3 regions of the Serpentinimonas raichei genome follow, and region 2 is predicted to be linked to each of the others. Evidence: predicted binding sites of a transcription regulator. Region 2 holds the regulator's gene; each other region holds the start of a gene.
What was found. Region 2 encodes FNR, which switches genes on or off when oxygen is low (the NO sensors DNR and NnrR bind a similar motif). Its sites were predicted from a motif close to TTGATNNNNATCAA; they were not measured.
Positions count from the first base shown of each region.

Region 1: the regulator FNR is predicted to act here: its motif matches at 6,522-6,535, upstream of SRAA_RS05345 (protocatechuate 4,5-dioxygenase subunit alpha).
Region 3: the regulator FNR is predicted to act here: its motif matches at 2,880-2,893, upstream of SRAA_RS01165 (hemerythrin domain-containing protein).

Region 1 covers NZ_AP014568.1:1,125,971-1,133,644, forward strand. The annotation lists gene SRAA_RS05325 (putative bifunctional diguanylate cyclase/phosphodiesterase) at 1-1,628, shown strand, start outside; gene SRAA_RS05330 (ABC transporter substrate-binding protein) at 1,666-2,805, shown strand; gene SRAA_RS12040 (ATP-binding protein) at 2,802-5,156, shown strand; gene SRAA_RS05340 (class III extradiol dioxygenase family protein) at 5,157-6,008, opposite strand; gene SRAA_RS05345 (protocatechuate 4,5-dioxygenase subunit alpha) at 6,068-6,451, opposite strand; gene SRAA_RS05350 (LysR family transcriptional regulator) at 6,558-7,532, shown strand; gene SRAA_RS05355 (helix-turn-helix domain-containing protein) at 7,453-7,674, opposite strand, start outside.
Region 2 covers NZ_AP014568.1:901,067-908,740, reverse strand. The annotation lists gene aceA (isocitrate lyase) at 1-552, opposite strand, end outside; gene SRAA_RS04295 (sulfite exporter TauE/SafE family protein) at 811-1,521, opposite strand; gene hemN (oxygen-independent coproporphyrinogen III oxidase) at 1,546-2,928, opposite strand; gene fnr (fumarate/nitrate reduction transcriptional regulator Fnr) at 3,079-3,834, shown strand; gene SRAA_RS04280 (hypothetical protein) at 3,844-4,032, opposite strand; gene ccoG (cytochrome c oxidase accessory protein CcoG) at 4,214-5,650, opposite strand; gene ccoP (cytochrome-c oxidase, cbb3-type subunit III) at 5,674-6,582, opposite strand; gene SRAA_RS04265 (CcoQ/FixQ family Cbb3-type cytochrome c oxidase assembly chaperone) at 6,612-6,749, opposite strand; gene ccoO (cytochrome-c oxidase, cbb3-type subunit II) at 6,771-7,427, opposite strand; gene ccoN (cytochrome-c oxidase, cbb3-type subunit I) at 7,441-7,674, opposite strand, start outside.
Region 3 covers NZ_AP014568.1:254,551-262,224, forward strand. The annotation lists gene lysS (lysine--tRNA ligase) at 1-1,196, shown strand, start outside; gene rpoH (RNA polymerase sigma factor RpoH) at 1,239-2,198, opposite strand; gene SRAA_RS01165 (hemerythrin domain-containing protein) at 2,289-2,822, opposite strand; gene SRAA_RS01170 (PQQ-dependent sugar dehydrogenase) at 3,115-4,188, shown strand; gene SRAA_RS01175 (coniferyl aldehyde dehydrogenase) at 4,257-5,690, shown strand; gene SRAA_RS01180 (UDP-2,3-diacylglucosamine diphosphatase) at 5,680-6,633, opposite strand; gene SRAA_RS01185 (GNAT family N-acyltransferase) at 6,633-7,445, opposite strand; gene SRAA_RS01190 (glycosyltransferase family 4 protein) at 7,593-7,674, opposite strand, start outside.

The DNA of each region.
Region 1 (7,674 bases), 220 kb from region 2:
CCTTGCTGGGCGTGTCGCCGCACGGCTTGGTTTGCGCCCAAGGCCCGGCCCCGGGCGGCCCCTACACGGTGCTGGCCGCCGCCGGCCCTTTCGTGGCCCTAATCAACCAGCCGCTCGATGCGCTCAATGGCCACCCAGCCTTGGCGCATCTGCGACGGGCCCTGAAAAACCAGTGCAGCCAGTGGGGGGCCACCGAAACCGTGCTCTACGTGGGCAGCGAGCGCGGTTTGGACATGGCGATTTATCTGCCCACCCCGCTTCCACACGACGAAATCACGCGCCAACTGCTCGACGTGCTGTGCGTCAATCTCAGCGCCTGCCTGCGCAACCTCGACCTCGTGCAGCGCCTGCAACTGGTGGCCTACCAAGATCCGCTGCTGGGTATTGCGAACCGGGCCAGCTTGATCGAACGCATCGAGCGCACCGAGCACGGCAGCCATGCACTGCACCGCCTCATTTTGGCCGACATCGACGACTTCAACGGCATCAACGAGCTCATGGGGCACCCTTTTGGCGACCGGGTGCTGCAGGCCGTGGCGCAGCGTCTGCTCGATTGCCTGCCGGCAGCCGTCACGGTGGCGCGCGTCTCGGGCAATGCCTTCGGCCTGTTTGGAGCCAACGAAGCGCTGCAAGCCGATCGGGTTCAACGAGCCCTCGAAGCGCCCCTGAGCGTGGCTGGCCAGCCCTTCAAGGTGCGGCTTTCCATGGGTTGTTGTGAAGAGGCAGACCTGAGCCCATCGGGCGCCGATGCGCTCAAAAACGCCTCCATCGCGCTCAAGCACGCCAAGCTGCAGCACCGGGGTGCCTTGGTCTGCTTCGACGCCGACATGGCGCAGCGCTCGCGCCACCACGCCGAGCTGCTGGAGCGCCTCACCGCCGCCTTCAACGACAAGCAGTTGTTCCTCGTCTATCAGCCGCAAATCGACCTCGAGTCGGGCGCCGTAATCGGCCTCGAAGCCCTGCTGCGCTGGCGCCGCGAAGACGGCCAAATGGTGCCGCCCGACCGTTTTATCCCGGTGGCTGAACAGTCGGGTCTGATCGACAGCTTGGGGTTGTGGGTCTTTAAAACCGCCTGCCACGATATGCAGCGCCTGATTGCAGCCGGCTTGGCCCCCAAGCTGATGGCAGTCAACGTGTCGGTGGCGCAGTTCAAGAACCCCGCCTTTGTGGGTCAGATCGAACAGGCTTTGCTCGATTCGGGCCTGGCGGCGAACCGGGTCGAGCTCGAGATCACCGAATCGGTGGCGGCGCTTGGGCACGGCGTGGTCGAGCCCCTGCTGCAGCGCTTGCGCCGGCTGGGGTTTTCGGTGGCCATTGACGATTTTGGCACCGGCTATTCTTCGCTGGCCTATCTGGAGCGGCTGCCGCTGGACCGCATCAAGATCGACCGCGAGTTTGTGAGCCAGTTGCAGCAGGGCCAAGAAGCGCGCATCGCGGCCCTGATCGCCCAGCTGGGTGCCAAACTCGGGCTGCGCGTGCTGGCCGAAGGCATCGAAGACGCGGCGGTGTGGCGCAAACTGCAGGCCATCGGCTGCCACGAGGGGCAAGGCTTTCACATCGCCAAGCCCATGCCTTTTGATGATCTGCCAGCATGGTTGCGCGAGTGGAACACCCGTGCACACGGCTAAACCAGCGTGCCCCCCTAATGCAACCCACAAAGCCAGCATGAGCACCGCCAATCCGACGCGCCGCCGCTTGCTGCTGCGCGCGGCCGCTTGGCCCATAGGGAGTGCCCTTGCGGCAGCCGGCTTATCGGCTTGTGCGCAGCAGACTCCGGTTCGGCTGGCCGTGCTGGGAGGGCTCACAGGGCCTGTCAGCGATTTGGGTCTGGCCATGCGTGATGGTGTGTTGCTGGCAGTCGAGCTTGCACGCGCGGCCGGGCGGGCGGTTGAGCTGCTGGAATTTGACGATGCACAAAACCCCAACAAGCTGCCCGAGGTGGCGCTGCGCATGGCCAGCGCGCAGGTGGCTGCCGTGGTTGGGCCGGTAACCAGCAACATTGCACAAGCCTGGATCCCCTTGGCGCAGCAGCATGGATTGCTCACGGTGTCGCCAGCCGCGACCAGCGACGATTTCAGCGGCCTAGATGACCAGTTTTTCCGCGTCAGCGCCAGCACGAGTGAGTACGCCACGCAAAGCGCTGCTTTCGCAGTGCAGCGGCGCGGCTGGCGCCGGCTGGCACTGATCCGCGACGACTCCAACGCCGTTTTCACGCGCAGTTGGGCCGATTTTTTTGCAACCCAAGCACGCAGCTTGGGGGCCACGGTGGCCGAACCGGTGCCGTACCGCGGACCGCTAACACCACTGCAAGCGCAAACCGTGCTGCAGCAAGCCCTTGAGCAGCAGCCCGAGGTGCTGGTGTTGGTCGCCAACGCCAATGACGCGGCCTTGCTGGCTCAACTGGCGCGGCAGCTCCAGCCAGCCACAGCGCTCTTTGCCGCCGAATGGGCCTCATCGAGGCAGCTCATCGTGCGTGGCGGACGCGCCGTGGAGGGCATGTTGGTCGCGCAATTTGTCGATCGCAACAACCGCTCTGAAAGCTACCTGCTGTTTTTGCAACGTTTTGAGCAGCGCTTTCGGCGCTCCCCCGAGTTTGCCGAAGTCGTGGCCTACGACGCCGCCCAAGTTCTGCTGCACGGATTGGCGCAGCAGGCGCCGGACGAAACCCTCAAAGCCACGCTGCTGCGCGTGCGCACCTTCCCCGGCTTGCAAGACGCCATCACCTTTGACGATTATGGCGACAGCCAACGCCCCATGGTGATGAGCGAAATCCGCAATGGCCGTTTCATCACCCTTGGCGCATGAAAGTGGTGCGCACGCTGTCGATCCGCCGCCTGCTGGTGGGCCAGTTCGCGCTGGTGCTGGTGTTGGCGATTGCCTTGGTGGTGGTGATGATGGTGGCGTGGCGCCTGCCCCTGGCCCGTGAACAGCAGCGCCACGAGCAGCAGCGCATGGCCGCCGTGGTGGCGCAGCAGGTGCAGGGGCGGCTCGATGTCACCGAGTTGCTCACGGCCATGTTGAGAGGTGCCCACCCCGCCGGGCCGATCGAGGGCGGATTGGTCCACCCCCAAGTGCGCCGGTTTGCGCAGCAACTGGCCGATCAGGCCATCACGTTTCAGGCCATTTACTGGGTCGGTCCAGACGGTTTGGTGATCGATTTCGTGCTTCCCTTCAGCCTTGACGAACCCGCTGTCATGGCCCGGGTGGGGGCCGACCTGAGCAATCTGCCGGTTTTGCGCTTGGCGGCCCAAGGTCAACATCCGGTTTGGAGCGACCAGTACCTCTCACCTCTGATGGGGCTGCCGGTGGTGGCACTGGCACTGCCGTTGCCCAATGGTTTCATGATCGCCGAAGTCTCGGTGCAAGAATTGGTGGCCGCCACCGCCGACTGGGGCGCGCACGGCGATCTGCTGGTGTTGCTCACCGATGGCACGGGCGAGTTGCTCGGCTCACCCGACCCGCTCGACCCGCTGCACCGGCGCAACATCGCCAACCTAGCGCCGATCGCCCACGCCCTCGGCGGGACGCAGGCGCACGGTCGCATCGATCACTTGGGCGAAACCTTCGAGGGCTATGCCCTGCGCATCGACCGCCTAGGATGGGTGGCTTTCACGGGCCAGCCGCTGCTGCTGGCTCGCACCGGCGAACGGGCGGCCATCGTCGTCACCGGGCTGACGGTGTTGTTTGCAATTGGCTTTGGCTTGCTGCTCAACCTGCTCGTGTCCACGCTCATTGGGCGCCATTTGAAACGCAGCGTGGCCTATTCCGACGCCGTGGCGCGCGGCGACTACGACGCGGCACCGCCCCACAGCCGCATCACCGAAGTGCAACGCCTCGAGCACAGCCTGAGCCGCATGGCGCAGGAAATCCGCCGCCGCGAGCAGCAGTTGCGCGCCATCATCGACCTGGGCCCCACGGTGGCGGTGCAAATTTACGACCGCCACAGCCGCGTCCTCGACTGGAACCCAGCCACAGAACGCATACTGGGCTACAGCCGCGAGCAAGCGCTGGGCAAGCGGCCTTGCGATTTGTACTACGATGCCCAGCAGCAGGCCGACTTTGAGGCCATCTTGGCGCGCATTGCCGAAACCGGCGTGCCCTTTGGCCCGTTCGAAGGCGCGCTGCGCGGTGCCGATGGCAATCTGCGCTGGATTTACTCCACCACGTTTTCGATTCCTGGGCCACAGGAAGGCGAGCTGCAGTTCGTCTGCATGGACATTGACATCAGCGAAATCAAAAGGCTGGAAGCCGAGCTGCGCAGCCTCAACAGCGAGCTCGAAGACCGGGTGCAGCAGCGCACCCAGAGCCTCGAACAGGCCAATAACGAACTGCAACGCACCCTGAACGAACTGCGCTCCACCCAAGACCGGTTGGTCCAAGCCGACAAACTGGCCGCCTTGGGCAGCCTGGTGGCCGGGGTGGCGCACGAACTCAACACCCCGATCGGCAACGCCCTGATGGCGACGAGCACGCTACAAGAGAGCCTGCGTCAGTTCCGCGAGCGCCTGCAGCAGGGGCTGCGGCGCAGCGAGCTCGACGCCTTTGTGCAACAAGTGGGCACGGCCGACGACATCGCCACGCGCAACCTCGAGCGCGCCGCCGAGCTCATCAGCAGCTTCAAGCAGGTGGCGGTGGACCAGACCAGCTCGCAGCGGCGCCGCTTCGAACTGGCCGAGGTGGTGCACGAAATTTTGCTCACGCTGCAGCCGGTGCTCAAGCGCAGCCCGTTTGCGGTTGAAGTGCAGGTGCCTAGCGGCATCTGGCTTGACAGCTACCCCGGCCCGCTCGGGCAGGTGTTGGCCAATCTGATCCAGAACGCCTTGCTGCATGGGCTGCAGGGTCGACCCAGCGGTTGCGTGCGCATCGATGCCGCCGTTGAAGGCGAGCACCTGCGACTCAGCGTGAGCGACGACGGCAAGGGTATTTCCCAGCACCTGCAAGACCGCGTGTTCGAGCCCTTCTTCACCACCCGGCTGGGTCAAGGCGGTAGCGGGCTGGGCCTGCACATCGTGCACAACCTCGTGACCGGGGTGCTGGGGGGGCGCATCGCGCTCCAGAGCAACCCGGGCCATGGGGCGCGCTTCACCATCCAGTGCCCGCTGTTGGCCCCGCGCGAGGCTGCCCCGGTCAGCGACAACCCCGAGCCCGCCGCTTGATCAGGCCAGGCACTCCAGCGCCAGCACCCCGGTGGCGGTGTTGGAGATCGGGATGTGGTAGTTGCCGTGCACCTTGCGCACCCCGGCCCCGCCGCGTGTCAGGGCGGCGCGCATGGCCAGCCACATCAGCAGCTCCACGCCCTGGGTGCCGGCGCGCTCGACCAGCTCCAGATCGCTGAACTGGGTCGCCCACTCGGGGTTGGAAACCATGCTCTCGAGGAACTGCTGGTCGAAAGCTTTGTTGATGAAGCCGGCGCGCTCGCCCTCGAGCTGGTGGCTTAAGCCCCCGGTGGCCATGACCAGCACCCGTTTGTCGCTCTCCCAAGCGGCGATGGCCTCGCCCACGGCCCGGCCGAGCTGATAGACGCGCCGCGCCGTGGGCAGCGGAAACTGCACCGTGTTGATGTCGATCGGCACGATCTGCACCGGAGCCACCTCGTGCGTGGGCCAAAACAGCTTCAACGGCAGCGAACAGGCGTGATCGACCAGCATCTCCTGGCAAGTCACAATATCAAACTCGCTCGCCACCAGGTGCCGGATGATCTGCCACGAAAGCTCCGGGCAGCCCGCCAGCGGCGGCAGCGTGGGGATGCCCCAGCCTTCGTCGGCGTTGCGGTACTCGGCCGCGGCCCCGACGGCAAAGGTCGGCATTTTGTCGAGGAAAAAGTTGAGCCCGTGGTCGTTGTAGAACACCACCACCACCTCGGGGCGCACCTGTTCCAGCCAGCGGTGGATGGGGGGAAAGCCGTCGAAAAAGGGCTTCCAATACGGCTCTTGCTGCCAGCCTTTGGCAATTGCGTTGCCGATGGCGGGTATGTGCGAGGTGGCCAAGCCACCGAGTAGGGTTGCCATGATGGGGTTTCCTTGGGACGACGCAGAGGATGGGTGGGTTGCCGGCGCGGGTGGGGGGGTTAGCGCGCAGCCGCTGGCCAGTCAGGCTGTTGGTTGGCCGCTGCCAGTTTGGCCATGAATTCGGGCTTGCTGACACCGGTCTGCTGGGCCCCGATGTCTTGCATATTGAGGCCGAAAATGCCGGCAAACTTGGCCAGATAGTAGGCGTTGCCACCGGCTTGCAGCAGCGCCAGCACCTGCTTGGAGCGCACCGCCTCGGCCTGCTGCGGGTTCAGGCCGTACTGGGCCATGTAGCCTTCGGGGTCGGCCACGAAAGCCTCGCGATTTTCCTTGTCGTTGAAAGAAAAACACATTTTGTTGAGGGCGTAGCCTTTTTGGGCCATGCTGCCGTCAAACGGGGTGGTGCCGGGGATGTCGTGGGTGTCGCTCACGGGGCTGCTCATGCTTGGGTCTCCTGATGGGGTCGGGTGGCGCGCTTGAAATGCATACAGTGGCGCCAGTGTGGCGCATGAATTGACTTCGATCAAGCAATCGGTCATCATGCAACCCATGAATGATTTAGATTGGTCAGCGCTCGATGCGCGCCTGCTGCGCGTGTTGGTGGCGGTGGCTCAAAGCGGCTCGGTCACGGCCGCTGCCCAGCGCTTGGGGGTGACGCAGTCGGCGGTGAGCCACCAGCTCGATCGGCTGCGCGCCATCGTGGGCGACCCGTTGTTTGTCAAGTCCGGGCGCGGCATCGTGGCCACGGCGCGCACCGAAGCCTTGCTGGCACCGGCGCAGGCCTTGCTGCAGGAAATGGAGCGCTTTGCCCAGCGCGAGCGCTTCGATCCGGCCCAGTGGGAGGCCCGCCTCACCCTGGCGGCCAACGATTTGCAGCGCGACCTGCTGCTGCCGCCGCTGCTTCAGCGCCTGCAGCAACTGGCGCCCAAGGTGCAACTGCGCGTCATCCCCTCGGGCATTCCGAGCCTGGAGCTGCTGCGCCAGCAACAGTGCCAGCTCGTGCTCAGCCCGCGCCCGCCCGATGGCACCGACATCGTGCAAAAGCGCCTGTTCGAAGACGCCTACCGGGTGTTTTACGACCCCGCCCAGCGCGCCGCCCCGCGCGACCTGGACGAATATCTGGCCGCCGAGCACGCCACCGTGGTCTATGAGCCGAACCGGCCGCTGGACCTGGACCAGTGGCTGCTTGGGCGCGGCGTGCAGCGGCGCTTTCGGGTGCTGGTGTCGGGTTTTGCCGGCTTGGCTTCGTTTCTGCCCGGCAGCCGCTTGCTGGCCACGGCCCCGGGCTTGCTGCAGCGCCACCTGCTGCGCGGTCTGGCCAGCGCCACCCCGCCCCTGCCCTGCCCGCCGCTGCCCATGTACCTGGTCTGGCACCTGCGGCACCAGCACGACCCGGCACAGCGTTGGCTGCGCGAGCAAATCGAGGCGCTGCTGCCAGCCGTGCTCAGCCCGCCGTTGGGGGCTGGCCCGCCTGCTGCTGCGCCAGCCGGTACTGCTGCGGGCTCAGGCCGGTGCGGCGCTTGAAGAAGCGGGAAAAATAGGCCGGGTCTTCGAATCCGAGTTCGAGCGCCAGACTGGCCGCCGGCGCCGCAATGTAGATCAGGCGCCGGCAGGCTTCGCGGGTCAGGCGCTCGTGCACCAGCTCCAGTGCGCTGCGCCCGCTGGC
Region 2 (7,674 bases):
GATCATGTTCTTCATCAGCTCAAAGGCGTTGAGGACGCCGCCAAAACCGGCTTCGGCGTCGGCCACGATGGGCAGGAAGTAGTCGATGAATTCGGGCGAACCGGGCTCGATGCCGCGGCTCCACTGGATTTCATCGGCGCGCTTGAAGGTGTTGTTGATGCGGCGCACCATGGTCGGCACCGAATCGTAGGCGTAGAGCGACTGGTCCGGGTACATGGTTTCGCTGGTGTTGCCGTCGGCGGCCACTTGCCAGCCCGACAGGTACACGGCTTCTAACCCGGCCTTGGCCTGCTGCATCGCCTGCCCGGCGGTGATGGCACCAAAGGCGTTCACGTAGCCCTTTTTGGCGCCGCCATTGACCTTGTCCCACAGGGTGCGGGCACCGTTTTGGGCGTAGGTGTAATCGGGCTGCACGCTGCCGCGCAGGCGCACCACGTCGGCGGCGGAGTAGCCGCGCTTGACGCTTTTCCAGCGCGGGTTTTGCGCCCAGTCGAGTTCCAGCGCCTCGATTTGTTGCTGGCGGCTGAGTTGCTTGTTGATGGCAGAGGTCATGCTCACTCCTGAAGGTTAAAAAAAGGGGGGCGAGGTGCAACCGGGCTGCCAAGGGGCCACTGGGGACCCATGGGACTCGGCCGCTCACTCTTGAGCCTTAGTGTAAACCCGAGAAACGGCAGCCATCAATCTTATGTCTTATATAAGACAAAAATAATTCCAACAAAAATCAATAGCTTGACACTCTTATTTTATATTGTGAAACAGTGTTTTTGATATGAAAAAATTTATTGCAGCGCAACAAGACTGCTTTTCATATCATGAAACAACACAGCCGGCATGCAAAAAAGCCACCGGCTCGGCGCACCACAAACCCGTCGGGTGCGCAATGCCCATCCACAGCGCCACGCCCGAGACCAGCATCAGCGCCAGCCCGGCCAGCCGAATGCCCCAGCCGCCGCTGCGCGCGTCTTTGAGCTTGAGCAGCAGCCACGGTGCTGCCGTGAGCGAGACCATGGTGCCCAGCGCAAACGCGGCCATGACGGCCGCCCCGTTGAACACATTGGCCGACAGCGAGGCCACCAGCAGCGCCGAATAAAGCAAGCCGCAGGGCATGAACGCCCAGCCCAGCCCGAGCACCGCCGGGGCCTTGGGGCCGAGCTTGTTGAGCACCGGGCGCGCGCGCCGCCACACCCCTTGGGCCCAGCCATCGATGAAGGCCGGCTGGCGCGCTTGCAGCAACAGCAGCAGGCCCAAAAACAGGGCCGCCACGTGCATCAGGGTCCAGAGCGGGCGGATGATGGCGGTGTGCTGCCCCAGCAAGGCCAAACCCTGCACGGTGCCTGCCGCCACGGCGCCCAGCAGCGAGTAACCGATCAAACGGCTAAATTGAAAAGTGAGCAAGGCGCGCACGCGCCGCGGTTCCCCCGCGTGGGCAATGCCGGCGCAAGCGGCGCCGCACATGGCGATGCAGTGCGGGCCACCCACCAGCCCCATCAACAGGGCCGAGAGCAACATGGACTCAAACATAGACCTTGGACTCTAACACCAAGCTCAAATGATCTTGGAAAAGCGCGCCCGGTCCCGGTCTAGCTGCAAGTACTTGTCAAACACCATGGCGATGGCGCGCACCAAGTACCAGCCGCTGTCGCTGATTTCGATGCTACCCGGGCTCAGGCGCAGCAAGCCCATGGCCTCGAACTCGTGCAAGCGCTCCAACTCGCGCGCAAAATACGACCTGAAATCGATCAGGTGTGCCAGCCCGACGGACTCGAAATCGAGCCGCCCTTGGCACATCAGGGCCATGATGACGGCGCGGCGCAGCAGGTCGTCGCGGTTCAGGGCCAGCCCGCGCACGATCGGCAGCCGCCCTTGGTTGAGGCTATCGTAGTACTCCTCTAGGGTCTTGGCGTTTTGGCTGTAGGTGGCCCCGATGCGGCCGATGGCCGACACCCCGAGGGCGATCAGGTCGCAATCCGGCTGGGTGCTGTAGCCTTGGAAGTTGCGATGCAGCCGCCCTTGGCGCTTGGCCACCGCCAGCGCGTCGTCGGGCAGCGCGAAGTGGTCCATCCCCACATACACATAACCTGCCTGGTTGAATACATCGAGCGAGATCGAGAGCATGGCCAGCTTGTCGGCTGCGGGCGGCAGTTCGGCGGTGACGATGCGCCGCTGCGGCTTGAAGCGCGCCGGCAAGTGCGCGTAGGCGTAGAGCGCGATGCGATCCGGGCGCAGCTCGCGCACGCGCTCCAGCGTGTGGCGGAAAGACTCGGGCGTTTGCTGCGGCAGCCCGTAGATCAGATCGACGTTGACCGACTCGAAACCGATGCGCCGCGCCGCCGCCACCAGCTCGAACACCTGCTCGGCGGGCTGGATGCGGTGCACCGCCTTTTGCACGGTGGGGTCGAAATCCTGCACCCCAAAGCTCAGGCGGTTGAATCCCAGTCGGTGCAAATGCTCCAGCCGCTGCGGCGTGACGGTGCGCGGATCGACCTCGATCGAGTATTCGCCCCCCGGCACCAGCGTGAAGTGTCGCTGCACCATGGCCATCAGGTCGGCCAGTTCCTCGTCGTTCATAAAGGTCGGGGTGCCGCCGCCCAGGTGCATCTGCGACACGGCGTGCCCCTGCCCCAGATGCTGGGCCTGCATTTCGAGCTCGCGCGTGAGGTAACGCAGGTACTCGGCCGACTTGCTGTGGTGCTTGGTGATGACCTTGTTGCAGGCGCAGTAGTAGCACAGCGACTCGCAAAAGGGAATGTGGACATAGATCGACAGCGGCAAGGCCAAGGAGCCGCCAGATCGACGCTGTTGCAGCGCCAAGGCGTAATCCGCCTCGCCAAAAGCCTCGACAAAGCGATCGGCGGTGGGATATGAGGTGTACCGGGGGCCGGGCACATCAAAGCGCCGCAGCAACCCGTCGTCGATCACATGTTTCACAAAATGGCTCTCCTAAGGGTGAACTATGCACCAGCGCGCGCCAAATACCCTTGACATGAGTCAAAGCAGGGGCATTTTTCCGCCTTTTCCAAGCACGCCAGTCCACCGCCTCACTTAGGTTAAGCTCAAGGCTTGTCTAGCTGCGTTTCTATGGATATTCAGAGCCTCAAAGTTGCCTGCTCCAGTTGCAACCTGCGCGAGCTGTGCCTGCCGATGGGCTTGAGCGCGCCCGAGATGGTGCGCCTTGAAGACGTGGTGTCGAACCGACGCCGCGTCAAGCGGGGCGCCGCCCTGTTTACTATCGGCGAACCGTTTACGGCCCTGTATGCGGTGCGCTCGGGCTTTTTCAAGACCTGCGTCACCAGCATCGATGGGCGCGATCAGGTCACCGGTTTTCAGATGATGGGTGAGATCATCGGCATGGACGGTATCGTGCACGACCAACACGCCTGCGACGCGGTGGCGCTCGAAGACGCCGAAGTCTGCGTGCTGCCCTTTGACAAAATCGAGCAGCTCTCGCGCGAGTTCAGCGCCTTGCAGCACCACGTGCACAAGATCATGAGCCGCGAGATTGTGCGCGACCAGAGCGTGATGCTGCTGCTGGGCACCATGCGCGCCGAGGAGCGGCTGGCGGCCTTTTTGCTCAACCTGGTGCAGCGCCTGCACGCGCGCGGTTTCTCGCAATCCGAACTGGTTTTGCGCATGACGCGCGAAGAAATCGGCAGCTACCTGGGCATGAAGCTCGAGACGGTCAGCCGCACCTTCTCGCGCTTCATGGACGACGACATCATCGAAGTCAAGCAGCGCTATGTGTTGATCAAAGACACTCAGGGTTTGGAAGCGCTGGCCAACCCGCATGCGGCCGCTGGCAATGCAAAGGCTGAGAGAAATATTTCAGCCTCCTGAATCCCCTTGTCAGGGGCGCGGCGGCGGCATTTCTGGGCTGGCCGCGTGGTTGCGCGCCTCGCGCGCCGGGCGCAAGCTGGCTTCGTAAATGGCCCGCTGCTCCGGCGTGAGGTGTTGCACCCTCTGCGGATCGATGCGCACCATTGGCACATTTCGATCCAGCACCGGGTCGCGGTCGTTGACTGCAATGCTAACCATGGTCAAAGAAGTGACCACCGAGGTAGCAGGAAGCCCGAAGACCAGCCAGCAGAAGGGTTCGCGGTACCAAGGGCGTTTTGGCTTGGCGGCTGCTGGGAGGGTGGCTTGAGTCATGATAGGGGACAGTGTAGTGAAAAATGCAAGCTGGCACAAGCGATGGGCGATCGCCACACTAGGCCATTCAGCGCGGCACCATGAAGATCGAATCCGTGCCGACGCGCAAGTCTGGGTTGCCCTCGGCCTGCACCTCGATGCGAATCGGATGCGCCCCGGCTGGGCTGCTGCCTGGCGGCAAGCGCAGCGTCAGCGCCATGGCGCGTGCACCAGTGGGCTCTAGGCTGAAGCGGGACTCGGAGTCGATCAGCAAACCGGGCAGACCCTGCACCGAGATGCGGTAGTGCTGCACCTGCTCGGTGGCATTGAGCACACGCAAGCGATACACATTTTCGATGTAACCCTGCCCCACCACGCGCGACATGACGCTGGAATCTCGGGTCACATCGATTTTTAGAGGGGTGCGCAAATACAGGCTGGTGAACAAGGCCAGTGTAATGAGCAGCAAAATGGCGCTGTAGATCAACACCCGCGGCCGCATCACCCGGCGCCACATCTGGGCTGCGCTCCAACCCTGCTCAAGGCCGTTCTGCGTGGTAAAGCGCACCAGACCCTTGGGGTAGCCAACCTTGTCCATCACTTCGTCGCAGACATCGGCGCAGGCGCCGCAGCCTATGCACTCATACTGCAGGCCATTGCGAATGTCTATACCCGTGGGGCAGACCTGCACGCACAGGGTGCAATCGACACAGGAGCCCAAGTTGAGTGCAGCCAAATCGGCGGTGCGCGAGCGGGAACCGCGGGGCTCGCCGCGCTGGGCGTCGTAGGTAACGATCAGGGTGTCTTTGTCGAACATCGCGCTTTGAAAGCGCGCATAGGGGCACATGAATTTGCAAATTTTCTCACGCAGAAAACCCGCATTGCCATATGTGGCAAAACCGTAGAACAGAACCCAGAAGGTTTGCCAAGGCCCGAGCGTCGCCTGCCACACCGCCTGCCCCAACTGGTCGATCGGGGTGAAATAACCGACGAACGTGAATCCAGTCCAGAGAGCAAAAGCCAACCAGAGCGTGTGTTTGAGGGTTTTTTTGCCAAACTTTGCAAATGATCGTCCCGATTGGTCCAGCCGCATTCGGGCCGAGCGGTCGCCTTCGACCAGCTTTTCCATCCAGATATAGATCTCGGTATAGACCGTCTGCGGACAGGCAAAACCGCACCAGAGGCGCCCCGCCACCGCCGTGAACAAAAACAAGCCCAGTGCCGAGATCACCAGCAGACCCGTGAGGTAAATCAGGTCGTGTGGAAACAGCACCAAGTTAAAAAGGTAAAAGGTTCGCGCCTCGAGGTCGAACAAGACGGCTTGGCGGTCGTTCCAGTTCAGCCAAGGCAGACCATAAAAAATGATCTGGGTGATCCAGACCGTGATCCAGCGCCAACTGCTAAAGAATCCGCTGACAGAGCGCGGATGGATCTTCTCTTGCTCTAAATAAACCGGTATCACTACCGGCTTGACACCAGCGGCAGCCGCTGGGCGGCCGCTGGGTTTGTTGCTCGTATCAGACAAATCTAACCTGCGCTTCTAGGGCTTTAGTTGGCGGGTTGGTTCGACATGCCCCAGACGTAAGCCGTGAGCACGTGGATCTGCTGCTCCGACAACAACACGTTTTGCGGTGGCATGATGTTGACAATGCCCTCGTTGATCTGGCGAACGATCACATCGACACCAAACCCGTGCAACCAGATGTCGTCGGTGAGGTTGGGGGCACCCATGGCCGTGTTGCCCTTGCCTTCGGCGCCATGGCAGGCGATGCAGGAGGCAAAGTTGGCCTTTCCAGCCGCTGCGCGCACGCTGTCGTGCGGAGCGCCTGACAAGCTCAACACGTAATGCGCCACGTTGGTGACATCCTCGGGCGTGCCCACTGCTGCGGCCATGGGTGGCATCACGGCCACGCGGCCTTGGGTGATGGAGGCGTTGATGGCTTCGGGTTCGCCGCCCCAGATCCAGTCTTTGTCGGTGAGGTTGGGGAAGGTCAAACTGCCGCGCGCATCGACGGCATGGCAAACGGCGCAGTTGTTCATGAACAGACTTTCACCAATTTGCATGGCCATTGGGTTGGCCGCGAGTTCTTGCACCGATTTTTGCGCAAAAGCTTCAAACTTGGGCGCAACCTCAGCCAAGTTGGCATCCTTCTCGGCTTGGTACTGCCCCGCTGAAGTCCAGCCCAGCAGGCCCGGAAACTTGCCGAACATGGGGTACAACACGCCGTAGATCAGCGCAAAAATGATGGTGATAACAAACAGGTAGACCCACCACTTGGGCAGTGGATTGTCGAGCTCGACCAAGTCCTCATCCCACACATGGCCGGTGGATTTGTCTTGGCTTGGCGCGACCTTGACCTTGGTGCTGTACCACAACAAGGCAATACACGCCAAGATGCTGATCAATGTGACACCGGCTATCCAATAATGCCAGAATTCGCTTGTGAAGTCGCTCATGATGATTCTCTAGTTAGTGAGGTCGCGGCTCAATCTTCCTTGAAGGGCAGTTGGGCGGCTTCATCGAACTGCGCTTTGTTGCGCTTGGACCAAGCCCACCAAATGATGCCCAGAAACAGCACAAAGCTGACCACGGTCACAATGCTGCGGTAGTCGTTTACGTCCATGTTGATCGCCCTTCCATTCAATCAGCGAACTGCTGTACCCAGAATTTGCAGGTAGGCAATCAGGGCGTCCATCTCGGTTTTGCCTTCGACTGCTTGCGCCGCACCCGCCACCTCTTCGTCCGTATAAGGGTGCCCGAGTATCTGCAGCACGCGCAAACGACGAGGCATTGTTTCCGCATCCACCATCCGGTCGGCCAACCATGGATAGGCCGGCATGTTGGAGTACGGGCGCAGCGAGCGGGGATCTTTCAGGTGCTGGCGGTGCCATTCATCCGAGTAGCGGCCACCGATGCGGTGCAGATCGGGGCCGGTGCGCTTGGAACCCCACTGAAACGGCCGGTCGTAGACGAACTCGCCCGCCAGAGAAAAATGCCCGTAGCGCATGGTTTCGGCGTGGAAAGGGCGAATCATCTGCGAGTGGCAGGTGAAGCAGCCCTCGCGGATGTAAATGTCGCGCCCGGCCAACTGCAGTGCGGTGTAGGGCTTGAGCCCCTCCACCGGTTGCGTGAGCGACTTCTTGAAGAACAGCGGGACGATCTCGACCAGACCGGCGACCGAGATCACCGCCAAGATGAGCACGATCATCAGGAAGCTGTTGGTCTCGACCTTCTCGTGTGAGCGCGCGAGGCGGCCACGGGAATCAGTCGCTTGCGGGTTGGAATGGTTGTTGTTTGCCATTTTGTGCTGCTTCTCAAGCATGAGCCGGGTTGACGGCGGGGATGCGAATCTGTGGCACCGGACCGGCTTGGAGGCCCATGCGCACCGTCATCCAGACGTTCCAAGCCATGATGCACATGCCGGCAAAGTACATGGTGCCGCCCACCAGACGAATGGCATAGAAGGGGTAAGTGGCACGCACCGACTCGCTGAAGGTATAAGCCAAGGTGCCGTCATCAGCCAGCGCACGCCACATCAGGCCTTGGGT
Region 3 (7,674 bases), 650 kb from region 2:
ACGCCGCCTTCAAACACTGGGACTTGGGCGACATCGTGGCCGCCGAGGGCGTGCTGTTCAAGACCAAAACCGGCGAGCTCACGCTGCTGGTCGATCGGCTGCGGCTGGTCACCAAAAGCCTGCGCCCGCTGCCCGACAAGTTTCACGGCGTACACGACCAAGAGCTCAAATACCGCCAGCGCTACGTCGATCTGATGACCGACGCCCAGGCGCGGCGCCGCTTTCTGGCGCGCAGCCTAGCCGTGACCAGCCTGCGCGAGTTCATGGTGGCGCACGAATTTTTGGAAGTCGAAACCCCGATGCTGCACCCGATACCGGGCGGGGCCAATGCGCGGCCCTTCGTGACGCACCACAACGCGCTGGAGCAGCAGATGTACCTGCGCATCGCGCCCGAGCTCTACCTCAAGCGGCTGCTGGTGGGCGGTTTCGAGCGCGTGTTCGAGATCAACCGCAACTTCCGCAACGAAGGCATCAGCGTGCGCCACAACCCCGAGTTCACCATGATGGAGTTCTACGCGGGCTACTGGAACCACCTCGACCTGATGGTGTTTACCGAGCAGATGATCCGCCACGTGGCGCAGCGCGTCTGCGGCGGCACCCGGCTCAGCTACCAGGGCCGCGATGTGGACTTGCAAGCCCCATTCGAGCGCCTCACCATCCGCGAAGCCATCCTCAAGCACACCGAAGCCGGCCCGCGCGTGGATGAGCGCGAGTGGCTGATCGCGCAACTACAAAAACTCGGGCTCGATGCGGTGAAAGAGCGGCTGGCGGTGCGCAGCCTGGCCGCGCTGCAGGTGCTGTACTTCGAAGAAACGGTGGAACACCGGCTCTGGAACCCTACCTTCATCTGCAACCACCCGACCGAGATCTCGCCGCTGGCGCGCGCCTCCGACGCCGACCCTGCCATCAGCGAGCGCTTCGAGCTCTACATCAGCGGGCGCGAAGTGGCCAACGGCTTTAGCGAGCTCAACGACGCCGAAGACCAAGCCGCGCGCTTTGCCGCCCAGGTGGGCCACAAAGACAGCGGCGACGACGAAGCCATGTACTTTGATGCCGACTTCGTGCGCGCACTCGAATACGGCATGCCGCCCGCAGGCGGCTGCGGCATCGGCATCGACCGGCTGCTGATGCTGCTCACCGACAGCCCCAGCATCCGCGACGTGATCCTGTTCCCGGCGCTGCGCCGCGAGGGCTGATCAGGACCAGCGCACCGGGCCGGCTGAATCCGGCTCCGTGCCTCAGGCCGCTTGAAGCGCCAGCCGCATTTTCTTCAGCGCCGCGCTTTCGATCTGCCGAATGCGCTCCGCGCTGACACCGTATTCGGCCGCGAGCTGGTGCAGCGTCATGCCGCCGCTGCCGTCGTCGTTCACCGCCAGCCAGCGCTCGCTCACGATGCGGCGCGCGCGCTCGTCGAGCTGCTCCAGCGCCTGTTGCACGCCCACGCTGGCCATGTGCTCGCGCTGGCGCGCCTGCAGCAGCGCGGTGGGCTCTTGGCTGCTGTCGGCCAGGTAGGCGATCGGGCCGTAGGCTTCCTCGCCGTCGTCGCCCGGGCTCGGGTCCAGCACCACGTCGCCACCGGCGAGCCGGGTCTGCATCTCCCGCACATCCTCGGGCCGCACGTCGAGCTTGCGTGCCATGCGCTCCACCTCGAGCTCGCTCAACTGCTCGCGGTGCGTCTCAGAGTCGGGCGCATCGGCCTTGAAGGCCTGCTTCATGCTGCGCAGGTTGAAAAACAGCTTGCGCTGCGCCTTGGTGGTGGCCACGCGCACCATGCGCCAGTTTTTCAGGATGTAGTCGTGGATTTCGGCCTTGATCCAGTGCAGCGCGTAGCTCACCAGCCGCACCCCTTGCTGCGGGTCGAAGCGCTTGACGGCTTTCATCAGCCCGATATTGCCTTCTTGGATCAAGTCGGCGTGCGGCAGGCCGTAGCCCAAGTATTGGCGCGAGACCGAGACCACCAGCCGCAGGTGCGACATCACCAGCCGGCCGGCGGCTTCGAGGTCGTTGTGCTGTTGCAGGCGCTCGGCGTAGTCGCGCTCCTCTTCTGGGGTGAGCAGCGGCAGGCGGTTGACGGCGCTGATGTAGGCGTCCAAGTTGCCCAGTGGCGGCAACACCACGGCGTTCGAGCCGCCCCAGCCCACCGGGGCCGAGGGGGCAAGCTTAAAAGATGGCAAAGGGACAAGGGCGGTGGTGCTCATGGGTAGCTCCTCACAAAGCATGACTCTCTGCCCTTATGTTAGCACTCTATGGGCTTGAGTGCCAAGACCTGCGCCAGCGCGCGCCGTTTTTCAAGCCGACGCGGCGGCGGGGCGCGCCGAGCGGCGCTGTGCCATTTCCCGGCCCATGCCGGCCCGGTCGTAGGCTTGCAGGCGCTTATGGGCTTCCGGGTAAGCCAGCGATTCTTCGAGCAGCAGGTGATCGAGGTAGAGCGCCTCGAACACCTCCAGCGCGTGCAGCAACTCGGCGCTGTCGAACCACTGGTTGCCTGCGCTGATGGCGGCGACGGCGGGCTCGATGTGCAGCCAGTTTTCTTCCAGCCAGCCGTGGTCTTGGCGCAGGCGGCGTGCGGCAGCCACCAGCGCTTCGTCGCTGCTGGCGGCCAGCACCGGGAAGATGTGGTTTTCTTCGTCGAGGTGGTGCTGGCGCGCTTCGCCATTAAAAAAGTGGAGCACCTGACGCGCTCGCAGGCGCTCAGCCGCATCAAGGTGGCCGACTTGGCAAGCCTCCACCACCGAGCGCAGCAGCACCAAGTGGCGCTGCAACTGGCGGTGCGTCTCGTCCAGAAAATCAAACAGATCGATTTGGGTGCGAGGGGAAATCATGGCGCGCGTCCTCCGTTGGTCTGGCTTTGGATTATTCTACGCAAAGCGTTGGGCCATTTGATGTAACGCAACGAAGCCCGGTTTAGGCCGCAGCGTCCTCGGGCCGTCGAAATTTGAAACCGCAGGAGTGATGCACATGTTTGAGCTTGGCCTTCCCTTGGCGACTATGCGCGCAGCCCCGACACCCAAGGTGGCTGCGACAGGGGGCATGGCGCTGCGCGGGCTGACCCGGTTGCGGCGCTGGCTGTGGCTGCACCGGACGGCGGGGCTTTGCTTGGGTGTGTGGGCCTTGCTGCTAGGCAGCGCCACCGCCCACGCCAACCCGGTGCGCACCGAGGTGCTGGCGCAGGGGCTGGAGCACCCGTGGGCGCTGGCCTTCATCGACGGCGGCCAGATGCTGGTGACCGAGCGCGCTGGGCGCTTGCGCGTGGTGCAGGCCGATGGCCGCGTGAGCGCACCGCTGCCAGGCCTGCCCGAGATCGACGAAGGCGGGCAGGGCGGTTTGCTGGATCTCATCACCGACAGCGCCTTTGCCAGCAACCGCACCCTCTATTTTTGTTTTTCTGAACCGGCACCCGCGGGCGGTGGCAACTCCACCGCGCTGGCCAGCGCGCGCCTGGCGGCCGATGCGCGCCGCATCGAGCAGGTGCGCGTGATTTTTCGCCAAAGCCCCAAGGTGGGCAGCCGGCACCACTTTGGCTGCCGCATCGTCGAGGCGCCCGACGGCCACCTGTTCCTGACGCTGGGCGACCGCTTCAGCCGCATGGACGATGCGCAAACGCTGGACAACCACCATGGCAAGGTGGTGCGCGTGGCCAAAGACGGCTCGGTGCCGCGCGACAACCCGCTGGTCGGCCGCGCCGGGGCCTTGCCCGAGATCTGGAGTTGGGGCCACCGCAACCCCCAGGGCGCGGCCTGGGGCCCGGATGGCCAGCTTTGGATCCACGACCACGGCCCGCGTGGCGGCGACGAGCTCAACCGCGTGCTGCCTGGGCGCAACTACGGCTGGCCGGTGATCACGCACGGGGTCAACTACATCGGCACCCGCATCGGCGAGGGCATCACCGAGCGCGCTGGCATGGAGCAGCCGCTGCTGCACTGGACGCCCTCCATCGCCCCGTCAGGCATGGCGTTTTTGCGCAGCCAGCGCTACGGGCCGCAGTGGCAGGGCAACCTGTTCGTGGGTGCGCTGCGCGGCCAGCACCTGCTGCGCTTGCAGCTCGAAGGCACGCGCGTGGTAGGCCAGCAGCGCCTGCTCGAAGGCTTGCAGCAGCGCATCCGCGACGTGCGCGAAGGCCCCGACGGCTTGCTCTACGTGCTCACCGACGAACGCAACGGCCAGTTGCTGCGCCTGCTGCCGCCTTGACGAGCGCAGCGCGCCGCGCCTTTGCTGGGACAATCGGGCCTCTGAACCCACCCAGTCCTGCCCCCCCCATGAACCCCGATTCGTCCCCTGTCGAACCCCTGCAGGCCCTGTTTGCCCTGCAGCGCGCCGCCTTTGAGCGCGCTCCCATGCCCAGCTTGCAGCAGCGCCTGGCGGGCCTGCACGCGCTGCGCAGCGCCTTGGTGCGCCACCAAGAGGCGCTGATCGCGGCCGTGAACGCCGATTTTTCGGCCCGTTCGCGCCACGAAACCCTGCTGGCCGAAATCCTCACCACCTTGCAGGGCATCGCGCACACGGCGCGCCACTTGCGCGGCTGGATGAAGCCGCAGCGGCGTGGCGTGAGCGTGCTGTTTGCGCCAGCCAGCAACCGGGTCTATTTTCAGCCACTGGGGGTGGTGGGCGTGATGGTGCCGTGGAACTACCCGATCCAGCTCGCCTTGCTGCCGCTGGTGGGGGCGCTGGCGGCGGGCAATCGGGTCGTGCTCAAGCTGTCCGAGTTCACCCCGGCCACCAACCAGGCCCTGCGCACCCTGCTGGCCGAGGCCTTTGAGGACGACACGGTGGCGGTGGTGGAGGGCGCGCTGGAAGTTTCGAGCGCCTTTGCGCAGCTTCCTTGGGACCACCTGCTGTTCACCGGCTCCACCGCCGTGGGCAAGATCGTGATGGCGGCGGCGGCGCGCAACCTGACTCCGGTCACGCTGGAGCTGGGCGGCAAGTCGCCCGTGATCGTGGCCCCCGATGCCGATCTGGCCGTGGCTGCGCGCCGCATCGCTTTTGGCAAGCTGCTCAACGCCGGCCAAACCTGCATCGCGCCCGACTACGTGCTGCTGCCCGCCGGGCAGGAGCGGGCGTTTGCGCTGGCCATGCAAGCCGCGGTGGCGCAGCTCTACCCCACTTTGCGCGACAACCCCGATTACAGCGCCATCGTCAACGCGCGCCAGCACCAGCGCCTGCAAGCCTGGCTGGAGCAGGCGCGCGCCGGCGGGGCCGAGGTGATAGCCTGCAACCCGGCCGGTGAGTCGTTCGAGGGCACGCGAAAAATGCCGCTGCACCTGCTGCTCGGGGTGCCCGAGGGCGCCACCGTGCTGGAGGAAGAAATCTTTGGCCCACTGCTGCCGGTGCGGGGCTACACCAGCTTGGATGAGGCGCTGGCGCAGATCCGGCGCGGCCCGCGCCCGCTGGCGTTGTATCTGTTCAGCCATGACCGCCAGCTGCAGCAGCAGGTGCTCGAGCGCACCCACAGCGGCGGCGTGACCATCAACGACACCCTCATGCACGTGGCGCAAGACGAGCTGCCCTTTGGCGGCGTGGGCGCCTCCGGCATGGGGCAGTACCACGGCCACGAGGGCTTTCTCACCTTCTCCAAGGCCAAGGGCGTGCACGCCAAGGGGCGCTTCAACAGCGGGGAGCTGGTCTATCCGCCTTATGCGCCCGCGGGCGGCGGCTGGCTGCTGCGCCAGTTGCTGCGCGGATTCATTCGCTGACGGCGTGGTTGGCGGCGCGGGCGGTGGTGCTGCCGCGCGCCATTTGTTCCGCAGTGCTCATGTTTTTGTGCCCGCTGGGCCAGTGTACGATCTCCAGCCGCCCATCGTGGTGCTCGACCAGCGCCGTCAGGCTCTCGACCCAGTCGCCGTCGTTGCAATACAGAATGCCGTCGATGTCGCGCATTTCGGCGTGGTGGATGTGGCCGCAGATCACGCCATCGAAGCCGCGTTTGCGCGCCTCGTGGGCCACGGCGCGCTCAAACTGCTGGATGTACTTGACCGCACCCTTGACGCCGTACTTCAAATACTGCGACAACGACCAGTACGGCAGTCCCAGCCGCGCGCGCAGCGAGTTGAAGCGCGTGTTCAGGCGCAGCGCCAGCTCGTACAGGTTGTCGGCCAGGTAGGCCAGCCACTTGGCGTACTGAATCACGCCGTCGAAGTGGTCGCCGTGGATGACCCATAGCTTTTTGCCGTCGGCCGTCAGGTGCAGGGCGTCTTCCACCACCTCGACGCCGCCGAATTGGTGACCGATGAAGTGGCGCGCAAACTCGTCGTGGTTGCCCGGCACGTAGATGACCTTGCAGCCTTTGCGGGCGCGGCGCAGGATTTTTTGCACCACGTCGTTGTGGCTTTGGGGCCAGAACCACTTGCGGCGCAACTGCCAGCCGTCGATGATGTCGCCCACCAGATACAGCTTCTCGCTCGGGTGCGCTTTCAAAAAAGCCAGCAAGGCCTTGGCTTGGCAGCCTGCCGTGCCTAGGTGGATGTCGGAAATGAACACGGTGCGCAAGCGCCGCCCTGAGGCATGCAGCGCGTCGTCGCCATCGCCGTCGTCGTCGGTGGAACGCGGATCGTCCGGCGCAGCCGCAGCCGCAGCCGTGGCCACTCCGGCCGCCCACAGCCCCTGCAGGTGGGTGTCGGGGGCAAAACCGCTGCGCATCAGGCCCCCAGCCAGTGTTTGCGGTAGCGCGGCGGCAGGTCGGCCAAGCGCATCATCATGGGCAGGTCGGCGGAATTGAAGTCTGGGTCCCAAGCGGGCGGGCCCAGCACCTTGGTGCCCAGGCGCAGGTAGCCTTTGATGAGCGCGGGCGGCTCGACGGGCAGCGAAGAATCGAGCCGCTCGATCGGCAGCGGCAGGCGCGGGCGCACGTGAAATTCGACCGAAGCCATGTGTTTGGCGCTCAACTGGCGCCAGATGCTGGCCGCGGCGTGCCCGCCGCCGGCCTCGGGGTTCATGGGGATGCTGGCGCAGCCGATCATGGTGTGCAGCCGGTTGCGCGTCATGAACTCGGCCAACGCGCCCCAGAGCGCCAAAATCACGCCGCCGTGGCGGTGCTGCGGGTGCACACAACTGCGTCCCAGCTCCACCATCTGCTCGCGCAGCAGGCGCAACCGCGTCAGGTCGAATTCGGTCTCGCTGTAAAAGCCGCCCACGCGCTTGGCCTGGGTGGGGGTGAGCACGCGGTAGGTGCCGATCACCTGCTCGCTGGCGGCGTCGCGCACCAGCAAATGCTCGCAGAAATCGTCGAACAAATCGATGTCGTGGCCGGGCAGGGTCTGCGGCAGGCGGGCGCCCATTTCTTGGGCAAACACCAGGTAGCGCAAGCGCTGCGCGGCACGCACCTCGTCGGTGTGGCGGGCCCAGCCGACGCTGATGGGGGCAGGCAGGCAAGCCGCTGAACGGGGTGCCACCGGCTCTATGCCGAGCCCCTGGGGCTGACGCAGTTTTTCCAGCACAGACAAATCGGTCATGGATATCGCTCCTTTGTGGTTCGATTTTTTGCCCGCTGTGTGTCCCCCGAATGGCAGTCGCATGAATTAATCGTGACAAGCGCGCAAAATCAAAATTCATCAATTTTTCATTGGCTTGCAGTAACACCGGTGCGCTGCGCAGCGCACTCAGGCGCTGCCCGGGCCCGTGCTGACCATGCGCAGCCACAAGGATTCGAATTGCTGCGCGATCTGGCCCCAGTCGAGGGCC